4 regions of the Streptomyces sp. NPDC047917 genome follow, and region 2 is predicted to be linked to each of the others. Evidence: riboswitches for the same ligand, from Rfam matches in the RefSeq annotation. Region 2 holds a riboswitch; each other region holds the start of a gene.
What was found. Region 2 has a riboswitch for cobalamin ahead of ACGF8B_RS29010 (prenyltransferase/squalene oxidase repeat-containing protein). Riboswitches for the same ligand answer to the same signal wherever they lie in the genome.
Positions count from the first base shown of each region.

Region 1: linked by a shared signal. The riboswitch ahead of metE (5-methyltetrahydropteroyltriglutamate--homocysteine S-methyltransferase) and the one ahead of ACGF8B_RS29010 (prenyltransferase/squalene oxidase repeat-containing protein) in region 2 are both predicted to bind cobalamin.
Region 3: linked by a shared signal. The riboswitch ahead of metE (5-methyltetrahydropteroyltriglutamate--homocysteine S-methyltransferase) and the one ahead of ACGF8B_RS29010 (prenyltransferase/squalene oxidase repeat-containing protein) in region 2 are both predicted to bind cobalamin.
Region 4: linked by a shared signal. The riboswitch ahead of ACGF8B_RS13110 (cobalamin biosynthesis protein) and the one ahead of ACGF8B_RS29010 (prenyltransferase/squalene oxidase repeat-containing protein) in region 2 are both predicted to bind cobalamin.

Region 1 is NZ_JBIDCA010000013.1:17,581-22,585, forward strand. Features, by position in the region: gene ACGF8B_RS29730 (MmgE/PrpD family protein) at 1-187, shown strand, start outside; gene prpB (methylisocitrate lyase) at 187-1,092, shown strand; gene ACGF8B_RS29740 (bifunctional 2-methylcitrate synthase/citrate synthase) at 1,181-2,320, shown strand; cobalamin riboswitch at 2,505-2,660, shown strand; gene metE (5-methyltetrahydropteroyltriglutamate--homocysteine S-methyltransferase) at 2,849-5,005, shown strand, end outside.
Region 2 is NZ_JBIDCA010000012.1:256,604-261,608, reverse strand. Features, by position in the region: gene ACGF8B_RS29020 (NUDIX domain-containing protein) at 1-118, shown strand, start outside; gene ACGF8B_RS29015 (MBL fold metallo-hydrolase) at 249-1,289, shown strand; cobalamin riboswitch at 1,440-1,575, shown strand; gene ACGF8B_RS29010 (prenyltransferase/squalene oxidase repeat-containing protein) at 1,686-2,960, shown strand; gene ACGF8B_RS29005 (SCO2322 family protein) at 2,957-3,667, shown strand; gene ACGF8B_RS29000 (energy-coupling factor transporter transmembrane component T) at 3,664-4,959, shown strand; gene ACGF8B_RS28995 (ABC transporter ATP-binding protein) at 4,956-5,005, shown strand, end outside.
Region 3 is NZ_JBIDCA010000004.1:301,397-306,401, reverse strand. Features, by position in the region: gene ACGF8B_RS11130 (family 16 glycosylhydrolase) at 1-607, opposite strand, end outside; gene metE (5-methyltetrahydropteroyltriglutamate--homocysteine S-methyltransferase) at 865-3,201, opposite strand; cobalamin riboswitch at 3,363-3,579, opposite strand; gene ACGF8B_RS11120 (histidine phosphatase family protein) at 3,692-4,291, opposite strand; gene ACGF8B_RS11115 (CbtB-domain containing protein) at 4,554-4,769, shown strand; gene ACGF8B_RS11110 (CbtA family protein) at 4,797-5,005, shown strand, end outside.
Region 4 is NZ_JBIDCA010000005.1:60,870-65,874, reverse strand. Features, by position in the region: gene ACGF8B_RS13115 (cobyric acid synthase) at 1-1,363, opposite strand, end outside; gene ACGF8B_RS13110 (cobalamin biosynthesis protein) at 1,360-2,373, opposite strand; cobalamin riboswitch at 2,518-2,650, opposite strand; gene ACGF8B_RS13105 (hypothetical protein) at 2,801-3,031, opposite strand; gene ACGF8B_RS13100 (anion permease) at 3,076-4,347, opposite strand; gene ACGF8B_RS13095 (class II aldolase/adducin family protein) at 4,557-5,005, shown strand, end outside.

The sequences.
Region 1 (5,005 bases), on a different contig from region 2:
CGCCTACGAGCGCAAGTTCCGTGCCCTGGCCGAGGGCATCGTCACCCCGGACGGCCAGGACCGGTTCCTGTCCACGGCGGAGCGGCTGGCCGAGCTGTCCGCCGACGAGCTCACCGGACTCTTCCCCACCGTCGACACCGAAGCCGTCGCCCGGCACGACGCCGGCCTCCCGAAGGGCCTGTTCTGATGCTCCACACCCGCACCACGCCCTCCGAGCGCCGCCGTGCCCTGCGCGCCCGCCTCGCCGAGGGCCGAATCCTCGCCATGCCGGGGGCGATCAACCCCTACTCCGCCCGGCTGATCCAGGAGGCCGGTTTCGAGGCCGCCTACCTCTCCGGCGCGGTTCTCGCCGCAGACCTGGGGCTGCCGGACATCGGGCTGACCACCTCCACCGAGACCGCCGCCCGCGCCGCCCAGACGACCAGGGTCACCGACCTGCCGGTGCTCATCGACGCCGACACCGGCTTCGGCGAGCCGATGAACGCCGCTCGCACCCTCCAGCTCATGGAGGACGCCGGCCTCGCCGGCCTCCATCTGGAGGACCAGGTCAACCCCAAGCGCTGCGGCCACCTCGACGGCAAGAGCGTCGTACCGGCCCAGGACATGGTGCGCCGGCTCCGGGCCGCCGTCGACGCCCGCCGCGACCCCGACTTCCTCCTCATGGCCCGCACCGACGCCCGCGCCGTGGAAGGCCTGGAAGCGGCGATCGAGCGGGCCAAGGCGTACGTGGACGCGGGTGCCGATGCGATCTTCCCCGAAGCCCTCGCGAACGAAGCCGAGTTCGAGGCCTTCCGCAAGGCCGTCGACGTCCCGCTCCTGGCCAACATGACCGAGTTCGGCAAGGGCCCCCTCCTCGGAGCCGCCGCTCTGGAGGACCTCGGCTACGACATCGTCCTCTACCCGGTCACCCTCTTCCGCTACGCCATGGGTGCCGTGGAGGACGGACTGCGCCGGATCGCGGCAGAGGGCACCCAGGCAGGCCTGCTGGAGGGCATGCAGACCCGATCGCGCCTCTACGAGGTCCTCGACTACGAGAGCTACGGCTCCTTCGACGCGGCCGTCTTCGACTTCACCCTCCCGCCCAGCGCCTGAACCCGACATCCGCAGACCCGACGGCCGCGCCGGGCTCCATCAGCCCCGGCACAGCCCCGCTGCCCCTTTCAGCCCCCGGAGGCTCCCCGTGACCAGCACCGCCCCGGAGATCCACCGCGGCCTCGCCGGCGTGGTCGCCGACACCACCGCCATTTCCACCGTGGTCGCCGACACCAACTCACTCACCTACCGCGGTTACCCCGTCCATGACCTCGCCGCCCGCTGCTCCTTCGAGGAGGTCGCCCACCTGCTGTGGCACGGTGAGCTGCCCGACGCCGGACAGCTTCGCGAGTTCACCGCCCGGGAACGCGCCCTGCGCCCACTGGACCGCACCACCACCGAACTCCTGGCCAGACTGCCGCACACCTGCCACCCGATGGACGTGCTGCGTACCGCCGTCAGCTTCCTCGGCGCCGAGGACCCCGCGGAGGACGACGGCAGTCCGGCCGCCAACCTCACCAAGTCCCTGACCCTGCTCGCCCGGCTGCCCGTCGTGGTGGCCGCCGACCACAGGCGCCGCCACGGCCTGGAGCCCATCCGGCCCGACGGGGACCTCGGGTACACCGAGAACTTCTTCCACATGTGCTTCGGCGAGGTCCCCGACCCGGCAGTGGTCCGTTGCTTCGAGATCTCCCTGATCCTCTACGCCGAGCACAGCTTCAACGCCTCCACCTTCACCGCCCGTGTCGTCACCTCTACCCTCTCCGACCTGCACAGCGCGGTCACAGCTGCGATCGGCGCCCTCAAGGGCCCCCTGCACGGCGGCGCCAACGAGGCCGTGATGCACATGCTGGAAGAGATCGGCGACCCTGAGGGGGCGGAGGGCTGGCTGGACGACGCCCTCGCCGCCAAGCGCAGGATCATGGGCTTCGGGCACCGCGTCTACAAGCACGGCGACTCCCGCGTCCCCATCATGCAGAAGGCCCTGGCGGACCTCATCGCCCGCTCGAGCGACCCGGAGACCACCCGCCTGGCCACCCTCCACGCCGCCCTGCGGCACGCCATGAGCAGCCGCAAGGGCATCCACCCCAACCTGGACTACCCGGCCGGCCTCGCCTATCACCTCATGGGCTTCGACATCCCCGCGTTCACCCCCATCTTCGTGATGAGCCGCATCACCGGCTGGACCGCCCACATCACCGAACAGCTCGCCCACAACTCCCTCATCCGGCCCCTGGCCTCCTACGACGGCCCCGGCCAGCGCGAGGTGCCGCTCCGAGCATCCTGAGCCCGGTTCGTCGGCCGGACCTGCCTGACGGGTCCGGCCCCGGCCGAAGCACGCACCGCGGCCCTCGCCCGTCGCGTCTCATTTCCGACGTCCGACATGTGGACCGCTGTACTCGCGCCTCGGTGGAACGGCCTAGGGTGGCCGGTGCAGCTGGTTCGCCCCGTCCGCCAGGCGGGATGCGTCGTAAGAGGGAACCCGGTGGGAATCCGGGACTGCCCCGCAGCGGTGAGCGGGAACGACCGCCGTCATACGCACTGGGATCGGACAACGGTCCTGGGAAGCGACGGCCAGTAGGTGCCCGCCGGGAGACCGGCAGGCGTGCCCGCGAGTCCGAAGACCTGCCCGTTGCCCGTGCGCGGCCGATGCCGTGCGCGGATATCCCGGTGACCTCGTGGGCGGGTCGGCGTACACAGCGAGCGGCACGTGCGGCCTTGATTCCGTTGCGTGGTCCGTGTGTTCTGTCGTTCCCTTCGCGTCCGCGTCCCGTCGCCGGGATGTTCCTGGACACATCTCGCGAAGGAGAGTTCCGTGACAGCGAAGCCCGCAGCCGCGACAGTACGAGCCACCGCGTACGGCTACCCCCGCCAGGGCCAGAACCGCGAACTGAAGAAGGCCGTCGAGGGCTACTGGAAGGGTCACGTCACTGCCGACGCCCTCCGGGGCGCCGCCGCCGAACTGCGCCGCTCGAACTGGCGGCAACTGGCCGAGGCCGGCATCACCGAGGTACCGACCGGCGACTTCTCGTACTACGACCACGTGCTGGACACCAGCGTCATGGTCGGCGCTGTCCCCGCACGCCACCGCGCGGCCGTCGACGTGGACGCCCTGGACGGCTACTTCGCCATGGCGCGCGGCACCCAGGACGTCGCCCCGCTGGAGATGACCAAGTGGTTCGACACCAACTACCACTACCTGGTCCCCGAGGTCGGCCCGGACACCGTCTTCACGGCGGACTCGTCCAAGCAGGTGGCCGAGCTGGAGGAGGCCCTGGCGCTGGGCCACACCGCTCGGCCGGTCCTCGTCGGCCCGATCACCTACCTCCTGCTGGCCAAGCCGGCTCCCGGCGTCGCCGCCGACTTCGAGCCGCTGACCCTGCTGGACCGGCTGCTGCCCGTGTACGCACAGGTTCTCGCCGACCTGCGGGCCGCCGGAGCGGAGTGGGTGCAGCTCGACGAACCGGCGCTGGTCCAGGACCGCACCCCGGCCGACCTGAACGCCGCCGCCCGCGCCTACCGCGAGCTCGGCGCCCTGACCGAACGGCCCAAGCTGCTCGTTGCCTCGTACTTCGGCCGGCTGGGCGATGCGCTCCAGGCCCTCGCGGCCTCTCCCGTCGAAGGCATCGGGCTCGACTTCACCGACAGCGGCGCGGCCAACCTCGACGACCTGGCCTCCGTGGGCGGCCTGCCCGGCAAGCGCCTCGTCGCGGGTGTGGTCAACGGCCGCAACATCTGGATCAACGACTACCAGAAGTCCCTGACCACTCTTGGCACCCTCCTCGGCCTCGCCGAACGGGTCGACGTCGCCGCCTCCTGCTCCCTCCTGCACGTCCCGCTCGACGCCTGGGCCGAGCGGGACATCGACCCGCAGGTCCGCCGCTGGCTCGCCTTCGCCCGCCAGAAGACGCAGGAGATCGCCACCCTGGCCCGCGGACTCGCCCAGGGCACCGCCGCGATCGCGCCCGAACTCGCCGCCAACCGCGCCGACCTGGCCTCCCGGGCAGCCTCCGCCCTCACTCACGACCCGGCCGTTCGGGCCCGCACTGCCGCCGTCACGGATGCCGACGGGCGTCGCGCCCAGCCGTACGCCGAACGTACCGTCGCCCAGCGGGCGCACCTGGGCCTGTCGCTCCTGCCGACGACCACCATCGGGTCCTTCCCGCAGACCGACGAACTGCGCGTCGCCCGGGCGGACCTCCGCGCCGGGCGGATCGACGCCGCCGGGTACGAGTCCCGCATCAAGGGCGAGATCGAGGAGGTGATCTCCTTCCAGGAGAAGACCGGCATCGACGTCCTCGTCCATGGCGAGCCCGAACGCAACGACATGGTCCAGTACTTCGCCGAGCAGCTGACGGGATACCTCGCGACCCAGCACGGCTGGGTGCAGTCCTACGGCACCCGCTACGTGCGGCCGCCGGTGCTGGCCGGGGACATCTCCCGCCCCGAGCCGATGACCGTCCGCTGGACCTCGTACGCCCAGTCCCTGACCTCGAAGCCGGTCAAGGGCATGCTGACCGGCCCGGTCACCATGCTCGCCTGGTCCTTCGTACGCGACGACCAGCCACTCGGCGAGACCGCCATCCAGGTCGCCCTCGCCCTCCGCGACGAGGTGAACGACCTGGAGGCGGCCGGAACGTCCGTGATCCAGGTCGACGAGCCCGCTCTGCGCGAGACCCTCCCGCTGCGCGCCGCCGACCACGCCGCCTACCTGGGCTGGGCCACCGAGTCCTTCCGGCTCACCACCAGTGGCGTCCGGCCGGTCACGCAGATTCACACCCACATGTGCTACGCCGAGTTCGGCGACATCGTTCAGGCCATCGACGACCTCGACGCCGACGTCATCAGCCTGGAGGCCACCCGCTCCCACATGCAGGTCGCCCGCGAACTCGCCGCCCACGGCTACCCCCGCGAGGCCGGCCCCGGAGTCTGGGACATCCACTCTCCGCGCGTTCCCAGCACCGAAGAAGCC
Region 2 (5,005 bases):
GTCGACGGACCTCCGATTCGTCGCCCCGGACGAACTGGACGCGCTGCCCATGCACCACACCCAGCGGCTGAGGATCGACCACTTCCGGGCGAACCGGGCGACGCCGCACCTGGGGTGATCGTCCGGCTGGGCAGGTACGCCAGAACGAGATGGTCGACCGGGGCTACTACTGGAACAAGTTCTCGTTACAGTGGGGGCGTCGCACCGGAGCCGCGAAGCCGTACGCCGTCCAGAGAGATGGGGACCTCATGACGCAGGTGACCGACCACGGCGGGGGCGTGCACAGCATCAAGGTGCCCATCCCGGACAATCCGCTCGGCCACACCCTCGTACACGTCCTGGACACCGATCGGGGTCCGGTGCTGATCGACACCGGGTGGGACGATCCCGAGGCCTGGGACACGCTCAACGCCGGACTCGCCGCCGTCGGTACGGAGATGGCCGACATCCACGGTGTGGTCATCACCCACCACCACCCCGACCACCACGGGCTCTCCGGGCAGGTGCGCGAGGCCTCCGGGGCCTGGATCGCCATGCACGCGGCGGACACCGCGATCGTGCGCCGCACCCGGGAGTCCGAACCCGGCAGGTGGCTGACGTATCTCGCGGCCAAGCTCACCGCGGTCGGGGCGCCCGAGGAGCACCTCGCGCCGTTGCGGGTCGCCGCGGCCGGCGGGGGCAGGATGCGGACGCTGCCGGGGCTGCGGGCCGCGCTTCCGGACCGGGAGATCGTGCCCGGTGAGCTGCTCGACCTGGCGGGGCGCAAACTGCGGGCGATCTGGACACCGGGGCACACGCCCGGACATGTGTGCCTGCACCTGGAGGAGAAGCACCCGGGCAATCTGCCGGGGCGGGGACGGCTCTTCTCGGGGGACCATCTGCTGCCGGGGATCAGTCCGCACATCGGGCTGTACGAGGACCCGGACGACGCCACGGCCACCGACCCCCTCGGTGACTACCTCGACTCGCTGGAGCGGATCGGCAGGCTCGGGGCCGCCGAGGTGCTGCCCGCGCATCAGTACGCCTTCACCGATGCGGCGGGGCGCGTGCGGGAGCTGCTCGGGCATCACGAGGAGCGGCTGACCGGGCTGCTCGGGCTGCTGGCGGAGCCGCTGACACCGTGGGAGCTGGCCGAGCGGATGGAGTGGAACCGGCCGTGGGAGCAGATCCCGCACGGCTCCCGGAACATCGCCGTCTCGGAGGCGGAGGCGCATCTGCGGCGGCTGGTGAAGCTCGGGCGCGCGGAGGCGGTGCCGGGAAGCGAGCCGGTGACATACATCGCGGTGTGAGCGGTGGAGCGGTGTGCGTGGTGTGAGTGGGGGGGCGAGTGGGGGGTGTGGTCTCGCTTACGTGGGCGGTGGCGCGCAGGGGAACAGAGGCGCGTACGTGAGCAGTGACACGTACGGGGCGCTCCTCCCGGCCCGGAGTCCGGTCGGTGCCGCCCGGTAGAGTGTGCGGGTCGTCATCATGCCCGTTCAGGGGGAAGCCGGTGCGAATCCGGCACTGACCACGCAGCCGTGAACCGTCTTCGCAGGCGGTGAGTCGGAATGCCCTGTCCGCGGTCGTGACCGGCTCGGACCACCGGATCCCCCGGTGGTCGGCACCGTCGAGGTACACGGGGTCGGAGCCTGGTGCCTGAGCGTGCCTGTGCCCGGTTCACCCCGCAGGAGAGGCCCCCGCCCGCCATGACCGTACGTCGCAGCGCAGCAACGCTCGCCGCCACCGCCGCCGTGCTCTGCGCGGCCGCTGCGCCGGCCGCGGTGGCAGCGCCGTCCCCCTCGCCCTCGCCGTCCGTCGCGCTGCCGTCCGGGCTGTACGGCACGAAGGACCCCACCTACGACGGGGTGTGGCGGCAGTCGCTGGCCTTCCTCGCGCAGCGGCTCGAAGGGGTCACCCCGGCCGCGAAGTCGGTGGACTGGCTGATCGGCCAGCAGTGCGCCGACGGCTCCTACGCCGCGTACCGGCCCGATACCACCAAGCCGTGCGACGCCAGGACGGTGCGGGACACCAATGCCACCGCGGCCGCCGCCCAGGCGCTGGTGGAGGTCGGCGGGCACCGCGAGACCGTGAACAACTCGGTGCGCTGGCTGAAGTCCGTACAGAACGAGGACGGCGGCTGGGGCTACACCGCGGGCGCGCCCAGTGACGCCAACTCCACCTCTCTGGTGATCGGCGCCCTGGCCCGTCAGGGGCAGCGGCTCGCGGACATCACGACCCCCGGTGGCAAGACCCCCTACGATCCGCTGCTCGCCCTCGCCGTCCCGTGCGGCGGCAAGGACGGCGGCGCGTTCGCCTACCAGCCCGACAAGAAGGGCGGGCTCGCCGCGAACGCGGACGCCACCGCGGCCGCCGTGCTCGGCACGATGGGCAAGGCCCTGGCGGTCGGGAACAACGCCGCGGGCAAGGCGCCCACCTGCCGGTCCGGTTCCGCGCTCACGCCCGAGCAGGCCGCCCAGAACGGCGCCCACTACCTCACCGGCGCCCTCGCCGGCAGCGGCCACCTGAACCTGGCGCCGATGCCCGGTGCCACCGACACCACCCCGCAGCCCGACTTCGGCAACACCGCCGACGCGGTCGTCGCGCTCTCCGCGGCCGGCCACCAGGACAAGGCGGCCGGAGCCGTCGACTGGCTGAAGAAGAACTCCGCGGACTGGGCCGGCCAGAACGGCCCCGCCGCCTACGCCCAGCTGATCCTGGCCGCCCACGCGACCGGCGACGACGCCCGGGACTTCGGCGGCGTCGACCTGGTCGCCCGGCTCAACGCGGCCGGCCCCGAGCCCGCCTCCGTCGTGACGCCCGACCCGTCCGCCGACACCGGGTACGAGGCCACGGAGAAGGACCAGGTCCACAGCGGCGACGACGTGATCGGGGGCGTGTGGTGGTACATCGGCATCGCCCTCGTCCTCGCGGCCATCGCGTTCTTCCTGACCAGCGGTCGCCGGAAGAACAGGCAGCCGTGAGGCGCGCGGGGCGGACCACCGCGCTGCTGGTGGTCCTGGGTGCCGTCCTGGCCGTGCTCGGCGCGGGGCCGGCCCAGGCGGCCGGGTACCGGTACTGGTCGTTCTGGGAGGGCTCCGGCTCCGGCTGGACGTACGCCACCCAGGGCCCGTCGCTCGTCCGGCCGGACGACGGGGCGGTGCAGGGCTTCCGGTTCTCGGTCAGCGAGGACTCCCAGGACTCGGCGAAGCCGCGCCGCGCAGCCGAGTTCACGAAGATCTGCGCGGACACCCCGGCCGAGGACGGCACCAAGCGGATCGCGCTCGTCATCGACCCGGGCACGGCGGCGGACGCCCCGGCGGGTGAGACACCGCCCGCGCCGCGCACCGCGTGCGCGCGGGTCGCACCGGACGCCAGCGCCGCGGAGGCGCTCGCCTCGGTGGCGAAGCCGCTGCGCTACAACAGTGACGCGATGCTCTGCGCCATCTCCGGCTACCCGGGCTCGGGCTGCGGCGAACAGGTCTCCGACGACGGGAACGGCGGCGGCGATGGCGGCAACGGCACGCCCGGCCCGTCCGCGTCCGTCCCCGCGTCACCGGCCGGATCCGCGGCCGCCAGCACCTCGGGCGGTTCCGGCGGCGGCCCGTCCGCCGGGGTGCTCGTCGGGGTGGGCGCCGTGCTCCTCCTCGGCATCGCCGCGGTCGTGCAGGCCCGCCGCCGCCGCGGATGACCGCCCGGACCCGCTCCGCCGCCCCGGCACGGCGTCGTCCGCTGCGCGCTCCCGAGGCGACCCGCAGCAACGCCGTGCCCGCCGGGGCCTGGTGGCTGTGGGCGCTCGGCCTGGCAACCGCCGCGTCCCGGACCACCAATCCGCTGCTGCTCGGGCTGCTGGTGGGGGTGGCCGGATACGTCGTGGCCGCGCGCCGTACGGACGCGCCGTGGGCCCGTTCGTACGGGGCGTTCATCCGGATCGGGTTGTTCGTCGTCGCCGTGCGGCTGGTCTTCTCCGTGTTCCTGGGTTCCCCGATCCCCGGTACGCACACGGTGTTCACGCTCCCCGAGGTGCCGCTGCCCGACTGGGCGCAGGGGGTCAGGCTCGGTGGCCGGGTCACCACCGAGCAGTTGGTCTTCGCGCTGTACGACGGGGCGAAGCTGGCCGCCCTGCTGATCTGTATCGGTGCGGCGAACTCGCTCGCCAACCCGGCCCGGCTGCTGAAGTCGCTGCCCGGTGCGCTGTACGAGGCGGGCGTCGCGGTCGTCGTCGCGATGACGTTCGCGCCGAACATGGTCGCCGATGTGGTGCGGCTGCGCACCGCACGGCGGCTGCGGGGCCGTCCGACCGGTGGCATCAAGGCGGTCCTCCAGATCGGACTGCCGGTCCTGGAAGGCGCGTTGGAGCGTTCGATCGCGGTGGCCGCGTCGATGGACGCGCGCGGCTACGGGCGCAGCGCCCAGGTCCCGCCCGCGGTCCGCCGCACCACGAACGTCCTCACGCTCGGCGGACTGCTCGGGGTGTGCGCCGGTACGTACGGGCTGCTGGCCGCGCAGGGCGCGGTGTACGGGGTGCCGCTGCTGATCGCCGGGCTCGTCGCCGCGCTGGCCGGGCTGCGGCTCGGCGGGGCCCGCTCGGTCCGTACCCGCTACCGGCCCGACCGGTGGGGTGTGCGGGCCTGGCTGGTGGCGGGTTCGGGCGTGGTGGTGGCGGTGGCGATGATCTGGGCGGGCGGTGCCTACGGGGAGGCGCTGCACCCGGGGGTCGTTCCGCTGACCGCGCCGGTGCTTCCGCTGTGGCCGGCTGCGGCGGTGCTGATCGGGCTGTTGCCCGCGGTGGTGGCGCCGGTGCCGCCGGTGGGTACGTCGGCGGCGGCACCGGCGGGTGCTGCATCGGCGGGTGCTGCATCGGCGGGTGCTGCGCCCGTGGGTACGCCGGTGGGCGCCGCGCCGACGGGTACCGCGCCGGTGCGTACTGCGCCGACGGGTACCTCACCGGCCGGTGCGCCGAATTCCAAGGAGATCCAGTGATCCGGTTCGAGCAGGTCTCGGTGCGTTACGAGGGGACCGAGCGCCC
Region 3 (5,005 bases), on a different contig from region 2:
CGGCGAACGCCTGGCCGCCAGGCAGGGTGTACGCGGCGCCGATGCCGCCCGAGCCGGAGTAGCCCGGACCGTGCAACGTGCCGTGGACCGTGGACGGTTCGAAGCCGACGTTCTCCATGATGTCGATCTCGCCCGAGTTCGGCCAGCCGACCTGACCGATGTCGTCGCCCAGCATCCAGAAGGCCGGCCACATGCCCTGGCCGCGCGGCACCTTCATCCTCGCCTCGACGTGACCGAACGTCTGGGTGAACTTGCCGGAGGTGTTCAGCCGGGCCGAGGTGTACTCGCAAGTCCCGTACCAGCACTGGTAGTTGTTCGGGTTCTCGCGGCGCGCGGTGATGACCAGATGGCCCTGGCCGTCGAGTGCCGCGTTGTTGTTCCCGGCCGTGTAGTACTGCCGTTCATGGTTGTTGACGTTGTCGCCGGTCTCGATCTGCCACTTGGCGCCGTCCACGCCGGCGCCCGCCGGGCCGTCGAAGTCGTCGGTGAACGTGGCCGCGGTGGTGCGGGGTCCGGGTGCGGGCGCTCCGGAGGCGAGGGCGGACGAGGCGGAGACGAGAGCGAGCGCGGAGAGCGCGGCCGCCAGCAGACGACGGGGAGAGGTCATGGGGGGTCCTTCCCGTGCGGAATGGAGCGAGCCGAATGTCATGGCTATGACAAAGGCCCGTTGTGGGGGAGCAGGGAGAGGTCTTGGTTCTTCATGCGATTTAAGAAGTGAACCAAGGAGCTGTCAATACCTTGGTACGGACCACACTTCTTGCATCCGATCACCGCCGGCCCGCTCGGGCATGGTGCCCCGTGACGCGGCGTGGCGCGGCCCGGGACGGGCACCCGAACGGGCACCCGCCCCGGGCCGCGGAACCGTCAGCGGACCCGCGGACCGGCGCTGCCGGGCAGAGTGGCCCGCACCTCGGCGGCCGCCGACACGAGGTGCTCCAGCGAGGCGCGCACCTCCGGCCAGCCCCGGGTCTTCAGACCGCAGTCGGGATTGACCCACAGCCGCTCGGCGGGAATCGCTTCGAGGCCCTTGCGCAGCAGGGCGGCCACCTCCCCGCCGCTCGGCACCCGGGGGGAGTGGATGTCGTACACGCCGGGGCCGACCTCCCTCGGGTAGCCGGCGGACGCCAGCTCGTCGGCCACCCGCATGTGTGAGCGGGCCGCCTCCAGGCTGATCACATCCGCGTCCAGGTCGTCGATCGCCCGGACGATGTCGCCGAACTCCGCGTAGCACATGTGCGTATGGATCTGGGTGTCCGGGCGTACGCCGCCGGTGGCCAGCCGGAACGACTCGGTGGCCCAGGCCAGGTACCCGGCTCGGTCGGCGGCCCGCAGGGGCAGTGTCTCGCGCAGCGCGGGCTCGTCCACCTGGATCACCGAACTGCCGGCTGCCTCCAGGTCGTTCACCTCGTCCCGCAGGGCGAGGGCGATCTGGCGCGCGGTCTCGCCGAGCGGCTGGTCGTCGCGGACGAAGGACCAGGCGAGCATGGTGACGGGGCCGGTGAGCATGCCCTTGACCGGCCGGCCGGTGAGCGACTGCGCGTACGTGGTCCAGTGGACCGTCATCGGCTCCGGGCGCGCGATGTCCCCGGCCAGGATCGGCGGCCGCACATACCGGGTGCCGTACGACTGGACCCAGCCGTGCCGGGTGGCGAGGCAGCCGGTGAGCCGTTCGGCGAAGTACTGCACCATGTCGTTGCGTTCCGGCTCGCCGTGCACCAGCACATCGATGCCAGCAGCCTCCTGGAAGGCGATCACTTCCTGGATCTCGGCCTCGATGCGTTTGCCGTACGCGGCGGCGTCGATGTGCCCTGCCGCCAGGTCGGCTCGTGCGGTGCGCAGTTGAGAGGTCTGCGGGAACGAGCCGATCGTGGTCGTCGGCAGCAGCGGTAGCCGGAGCCGGGCGCGCTGAGCCACCGCCCTTTGCGGATAGGGCAGTTCACGGCGCGAGTCGGCCGCCGTGACGGCCGAGGTGCGGGCCCGTACCGCCGGATCGTGGGTGATCGCGGAACCCGCCCGGGAGGCCAGGTCGGCGCGGTTGGCGACGAGTTCGGCGGCGATCGACGCGGTGCCCCGGGCAAGCCCCCTGGCGAGCGTGGCGATCTCGGCCGACTTCTGCCGGGCGAAGGCCAGCCAGCGCCCCACCCGTGGGTCGACGTCGCGCTCGGCGGCCAGGTCGAGCGGCACGTGCAGCAGCGAGCAGGAGGCCGCCACATCGACCCGGCCGGCCAGACCGAGCAGGGTGCCGAGCGTGGCCAGGGACTGCTGGAGGTCGTTGATCCACACGTTGCGGCCGTCGACGACCCCGGCGACCAGCCGCCTGCCCGGCAGACCGCCGACCCCGGCGAGATCCCGCAGATTGGCGGCCGCCGGACCGGTGAAGTCCATCGCGAGGCCCTCGACCGGAGAATTCGCCAGTACGGCGAGTGCGTCACCGAGCCGGTCGAAGTACGAGGCGACCAGAAGCCGCGGCCGGTCGGCGAGCGCACCGAGATCGCGGTAGGCACGTGCGACGGCGTTCAGTTCCGCGGGGGAACGGTCCTGCACCAGCGCGGGCTCGTCGAGCTGAACCCACTGGGCACCGGCCGCACGCAGATCGGCCAGCACCTCGGCGTACACCGGCAGCAGCCGGTCGAGCAGGGTCAGCGGTTCGAAGTCGGCGGCGACACCGGGAGCGGGCTTGGCCAGCAGCAGATAGGTGACCGGACCCACCAGCACCGGCCTGGCGTCGTGCCCGAGCGCCAGCGCCTCCCCGAACTCCCGGACCTGCTTGGTGGAGTCGGCGGCGAAGACGGTGTCGGGGCCGAGCTCCGGCACCAGGTAGTGGTAGTTCGTGTCGAACCACTTGGTCATTTCGAGCGGCGCCACGTCCTGTGTACCGCGCGCCATCGCGAAATAGCCGTCCAGCGCGTCGGTCGCGACGGCTTCACGGTGCCGGACGGGCACGGCACCGACCATCACGCTGGTGTCCAGCACATGGTCGTAGTACGAGAAGTCACCGGTCGGGACCTCGTGGATGCCGTCGTCGGCAAGCCGTTGCCAGTTGGCGCGGCGCAGTTCTTCGGCGGTCTCCCGGAGGGCGGCTGCGGTGACGCGGCCCTTCCAGTAACCCTCGACGGCCTTCTTCAGTTCCCGGTCGCCCCCTTGGCGGGGGTAGCCGTACACGGTGGCCCGGGCTGCCGCGACTGCGGACTCGGTGGTCACGTGACTCTCCTTCGCGAGCGTGTCCTGGTACGACCCCGGGACGGATCGCAGACGCGAAGGGATGACGGACCGGGCGGATCCGCGGCGCCGTGCCGACGCGCGTGACCTGCTCGATATGTACGCCGACCCGCCCACGAGGTCACCGGGATCACCGTGCGCGTCCGACGCGCACGGGCAGTGGCAGGTCTTCGGACTCGTGGGCGCGTCCCGTGTACGAGACACCTACTGGCCGTCGCTTCCCGGACCCGTCGGGTCCAGTGCTCGATGACGGCGGTCGTTCCCACTCACCGCTGCGGGGCAGTCCCGGATTCCCACCGGGTTCCCTCTTGCGACGCGCCTGCCTGGCGGACAGGGCGAACCAGCTGCGCCCATCACCATAGGGGGTCCGCTCCGGATCCCGGACAGCACATTCGGATCGGCAGGATCGGCAGGGCCGACCGGACCGCGGGCCGGATCGGATCGGTCAACCGGATCGGATCGGTCGGCCGGGTCAGACGGCGGGGCCGGTCGCGGGGGACAGCTGCTGCCCGCACCGCAGGTTCCACCGACCGGAACGGCCGCTGAGCGCGGTCAGCGTCAGCGGGGCGACGTCCAGCCGCCAGAACGCCTCCACCGGCAGAGCGAGTGCCCCGACGGTCACCGCCCGCACCACCGCCGGCTCGACGACCGCCAGCACGCGGCCGCCCCCGCGGTCCCCGGTGGATTCCAGCGCGTCCAGCCAGCGTCCGGCCCGGGCGCAGAGTTCGAGCAGGGACTCGCCACCGTGCGGAGCCGCCGAAGGGTCGGTCAGCCAGGCCGACACCGCCTCCGGCTCGGACGCGCTCACCGCCGCCAGCCGCCGACCGCTCCACCGTCCCATGTCCCAGCCATGGACGGCGGGTTCGGGTCCGGCCCGCAGCCCCAGCGCGTCGGCGGTCCCGGCACATCGTTCGGACGGCCCGCGCAGATACCGGTCGGCGGCCGGCACCGCGGCCGCGACCGCCTCCGCCCGCCGGACCCCGGCCGCGTCCAACGGCGCGTCACCGTCGAACCGGGCCTCGCGCAGCGCGGCGTTGAGCGCCGGTGAGACCAACATCACCTGTACTGCCATGGCCCGGTCAACTCCCTGAACTCTGGCCCCTCGGGTGTGCCCACCATGGCATCCGGGCGGTCGGGCCCCGTCACCGGCACCATGGCGGCACCTGTCCCCAAGCGGTATGGTCACGGCGAACATGACGTAGGTGTGACGGAAGTCCGGTGAGAATCCGGCACGGTCGCGCCACTGTGAACCCGTACCTGTGCGGGAAGTCAGACCCAGCACCCACGTCTCAGGCACCACGATCGGGACGCGTGTTCCCTCAGGAGGTTCTGTCATGGCACAGACTGCTGCCCCCGCCACCGCCGTACCGGCGATCACCCCCATCTCCCTGAAGGCCATCGCCCCCTGGGCGGTCTTCTTCGGGATCCTCATGCTCGTACTGCTGTACTTCGTCGGTGCCGAGCAGGGCGCCACCGCGGTCATCTCCGGCGAAGGTGTCCACGAGTGGGTCCACGACGGCCGCCACCTCCTCGGATTCCCCTGCCACTGACGTACCGTCCGATCCTGGGGAAACCTCATGAACTCCATATCTGTCAGAGCCCTGCTCGTCCGCGGCATGCTGGCCGGACTCGCCGCGGGCGCGCTCGCTCTGCTGGTCGCCTACTTCCTCGGTGAGTCGCGTGTGGACGCGGCCATCGCCCTGGAGGAGGCGCACAGCCACCACCACGACGGCGGCGAGGAACTGGTCAGCCGCACCATGCAGTCGACCGCCGGCCTCGCCACCGG
Region 4 (5,005 bases), on a different contig from region 2:
TGTCCGGAGCGGGGACGAAACGCCGGCCGGCGCCCCGTGCCACCTCGGTCAGGAAGCGGCGGCGGAACTCGTCGCTCTCCAGCGAGCCGTGCCAGTGGGTGCCCCATACGGCGCCGACCCGGCAGCCGTCGAGGAACGGTTCTCCGCCGAGCACCTCCGCCACGCCGTGGTGGATCTCGTACCCCTCGACCGGCGCGCCGAGCGCCTCGCCGACGGGCCGGGCCAGGGTCTTCTCGCGGGCGAAGCGGATACGTACGGGCAGCAGCCCCAGGCCGTCGACGTGACCGGCCCGGGACTCGACCTCGTCCTCGATGTGCTCGCCCAGGAGCTGGAATCCGCCGCAGATGCCGAGGACCGGCCGGCCCTCCGCCACCCGCCGCACCAGCGCGTCGGCGAGGCCCCGTTCGCGCAGCCAGGCCAGCGCCCGCACGGTGCCCCGGGTTCCCGGCACCACGACCAGGTCGGCGTCGGACAGCTCCTCGGCCCGGTCCACGAACCTGACGACGACACCGGGCTCGGCGGCCAGCGCGTCCACATCGGTGAAGTTCGACATCAGCGGCACCGCGCACACCGCGACCCGCAGCACGTCCTCGCCGTGCGGCGGGGCGACGACCGACTCGCGCACGGCTCCCCGCAGCGAGACCCGCAGCCCGTCCTCCTCGTCGATGCCGAGGCCGTGGGCGAAGGGCAGCACCCCGTACGTCGGCCTGCCGGTGAGGTCCCGCAGCATCTCCAGGCCCGGCTCCAGCAGCGAGACGTCGCCGCGGAACTTGTTGACGAGATAGCCGGCGATCAGCGACTGGTCCTCGGCGGCGAGCAGCGCCGTCGTGCCGAAGAACGAGGCGAAGACCCCGCCGCGGTCGATGTCGCCGACGACCACCACCGGGAAGCGCGCCGCCCGCGCGATGCCCATGTTGACGATGTCCGTGCGCCGCAGATTGATCTCGGCGGGGCTGCCCGCGCCCTCGCAGATCACCGCGTCGTACGTGGACCGGAGCTGTTCCAGGCAGTCCACGACTGTGGAGAGCAGCGCCTCCTGCCTGCCCCCGTGGTAGCCGCGGGCGCTCATCTCGCCGACCGGTTTACCCATCAGGACGACCTGGCTGGAGCGGTCGCTGCCCGGCTTGAGCAGGACCGGGTTCATCAGGGCCGACGGCTCCACGCGGGCCGCCTGGGCCTGCATGGCCTGGGCGCGCCCGATCTCGGCGCCCTCGCGGGTGACGAACGAGTTGAGCGACATGTTCTGCGCCTTGAAGGGCGCCACCTTCACGCCCCGGCGCACGAGCCAGCGGCAGATGCCTGCCGTGACGACGCTCTTGCCCGCGTCGGAAGTGGTACCGGCGACCAGCAGCCCGCCGCTCATGCGTCTCTCCGTCCTGCGGTGCGAGGCCCCGCCACGTTCGTCCCGGTGGTCCGGCGCCCGGCGAGCCGACGTGCGGCGAGGGCCGCGCCGAGCCGCCCCGCCACGCAGACGCCCAGCGCCAGCGCGCTCACCCGGCGCGACAGCCGCACCGCGCGCTCGATGTCCGCGCTCTCCACGGCCCGGCCCGTCTCCCCGTTGAGCACCGGGCGGTGCTCGACCCGGCCGCCGTACGCGAGGGTGCCGCCGAGCCGTACGCCGAGCGCACCCGCGAACGAGGCCTCCACCGGGCCTGCGTTGGGGCTCGGGTGCTCGGCGGCGTCGGCCCGCCAGGCCCGGACCGCGCCGCGCGGCCGCCCCCCGGCCGCCACGGCGAGCAGCGCCGTGAGCCGGGCCCCCGGCCAGCCGGCGAGGTCGTCGAGGCGGGCCGAGGCCCAGCCGTAGCGCAGATGCCGGGGCGAACGGTGCCCGACCATCGCGTCCAGGGTGTTGACGGCCCGGAACCCGGCCAGCCCGGGAACCCCGGCCAGCGCGCCCCACACCAGCGCGCCGACGACGGCGTCCGAGGTGTTCTCCGCCACGGACTCCACCACGGCGCGGGCGATCTGCGGGCCGTCCAGGGAGTGCGGGTCGCGGCCGCACAGATGCGGCAGCCGCTCGCGGGCCAGTTCGATGTCACCGGCGGCCAGGGCTCCGCCGATGGCCCGCGCCTCACGCCCCAGGGACGTGCCGCCGACGACGGACCAGGTGACGGCGGCGGTCAGCGCCACGGAGGCGGCGGGGCTGCGGCGCACGGCGCGGGTGATCAGCGCGGCACCACCCGCGGCGCCTCCGGCGCAGACGAGAGTGTGCAGCGCGCCCCGGCCACGGTGGTCGCGCCACAGCAGGCGCTCGACGTCCGCCGCGGCCCGCCCGAACGCGGCGACCGGGTGTCCCCTGCGGGGGTCACCGAGCAGCAGATCGCCGATCAGGCCGGCCGTGGCGCCGTACGCGAAGATGCGGTCGGCTCGCACGGTTCAGCCGGCCGTCGCGCCTCGGCGGACCTTCGTACAGGCGGCTCTCGTCGAGAGCGCCGAAACAGCGGACGCACGGCAGCCAGGCATGGCGATATGTCCTCACTCAGGGTCCGCGCCCTGGTTCGACGTGACCGGCGACGAGAGTCTCCTGGCTCCCGGATCCGCGGTACCCCCGGCCTTCCAGCCCGCTCGTGCGAGCCGTGACTTCCGGTGTTGGGGGACCGCTCCCCGGTGACAGTGGCGGGACCGCGCCGGATTCGCACCGGCTTCCTCTGCTGTCGCCGTAATTGGCTCCGGCAGTCCACCACGCTCCGCGAACGCCCGTCAACCTGCCGTTGACCTGCGACGGTGCAGTGTGCTGATACCCACATCGGGCCGGACACCGAGGTGTCCGGCCCGACGGGGGAGCGTGCGCGGGAGCGGCTCAGGCGACGATCAGATAGATCCCGTACGCGACGGCCGCCGCGCACAGCCCGAAGCAGACGTACGCGCCGGCGCGGGCCAGCAGCAGCGAGCCGCCGGAGCCGCCCTGCGCCGCCGGTTCCGGCTGCTTGGAGAGGCCGACGATGCCCAGGGTGAAGAGGCCCACCAGCGCGACGGTGACAACGAGGGAGACGCCGAATACGGAGCCGAGGGCTGCCCAGTCGATGTTCATGCTGAATCCTTAGACGGCCTTGGACGGCCGGCCTGGCGGCCGGCTCAGACGGTGGCGGGTCGCGCCGGGTCCTGGGTGGTTCCGGCCGGGGCCGGAATGGTGGTCATGAGGTTCTGGGACGGTGCCTGCACCGCGGCCGCCGTGGGCGGCGGGCTGACGGCGGCGATGGCCGTGGTGACGACGCCCGCCGGTTCGACGCCGGCGGCCGAGGGCGCGACGTCGTCGTGGCCGACCGGCTTGCGGCGCGACAGGAGCCAGATCGCACCGGAGCCCAGGACCAGCAGCGCCGCCACGACGACGACACCCCAGGTGCCCTGCTTGGTGAGGAGCTCCGCGCCCGCGCCGACCAGACCGGCGGCGGGCAGGGTCAGACCCCAGGCGACGAACATCCGGGTGGCGGTGGACCAGCGGACCACACCGCCCTGCCGGCCGAGGCCCGCGCCCATCACGGCTCCGGAGCAGGACTGGGTGGTGGAGAGGGAGAAGCCGAGGTGCGAGGAGGCCAGGATGACCGTGGCCGCACTGGTCTGGGCGGCGAAGCCCTGCGGCGGCTTGAGGTCGGTGAGGCCGCTGCCCATGGTGCGGATGATGCGCCAGCCGCCCAGGTAGGTGCCGAGCGCGATGGCCGTGCCGGCGGCGACGATGACCCAGACCGGCGGGTTGGCGCCCGGGTGCAGGACGCCGCCGGTGACCAGGGCCAGGGTGATGATGCCCATGGTCTTCTGCGCGTCGTTGGTGCCGTGGGCGAGCGAGACCAGTCCGGCCGAGGCGATCTGGCCGGCCCGGTAGCCCTTGGCGGTGGCCTTCTGCTGGGCTTCGTCGCGCACCCTGCCGCCGATCCGGTACGTCAGCCGGGTGGCCAGCAGCGCGGCCAGACCGGCGACGATCGGGGCGGCGACCGCGGGAAGCAGCACCTTGGTGACGACGGTGCCGCCGTTGACGGAGGACCAGCCGGCCGACATCACGGCCGCGCCGATCAGGCCGCCGAACAGGGCGTGCGACGAGCTGGACGGCAGCCCGACCAGCCATGTCAGCAGATTCCACAGAATGGCGCCGACGAGTGCCGCGAAGATGACTTCTGTCCGCAGCCCGTCCTCGTTGATGATCCCGCCGGAGATCGTCTTGGCGACCTCCACCGACAGGAACGCGCCGACGAGATTGAGAACGGCGGACATGGCCACCGCGGTCTTCGGTCTGAGTGCACCGGTCGAGATGGTGGTCGCCATCGCGTTCGCGGTGTCGTGGAAACCGTTCGTGAAATCGAACACTAGAGCTGTCACGATCACAATCGCGAGTAGCAGCGTGATGTGTTCCATTTACCCAGGCAATCGTTCGACGTCATTGGCACGTGGACCGTAGGCAACCTGGATGAACGGAAGATGAACTGGGTAGGGCGCTGGGGTGTTCCAAAGCGGAGCTCAGGCATTCCGCTTGTCCTGGGGGCAGGCGTGGCCCGGCTCTCCCGCGGTGCGGGGCTGTGTCCGACCCCATACCCGTCCGCCTCCGCGGCTGACAGGATCGGCGCATGAGCGATCAGCAGCGGGACGCGATCGGACGCGCCTGGGACGGTGTCGTCGCCACCGCCCGGCGGACGGCGGCCGAGGGCCTCGTCGTCGGGACCTCGGGAAACGTGTCGGCACGGGTCGGCGACACCATCCTGGTCACGCCGAGCGGAGTGCCGTACGACCGGCTGGGCCCGAAGGACGTCGTCGGCGTCGATCCGGAGGGCAACCGCGTACTCGGCGAACTCGCCCCCACCAGCGAACTCCCGCTCCACCTCGCCGTCTACCGGAACACCGACGCGGCCGCCGTCGTGCACACCCACGCGGTGCACGCCACCGCCGTCTCCACGCTGGTCCCCGAGATCCCGTCGGTCCACTACGCCGCCGCCATGCTGGGCGGCCCCGTCCGCGTCGCCGGCTACGCGCGCTACGGCACCGAGGAACTGGCCGCGAACATGCTCGCCGCCCTGCG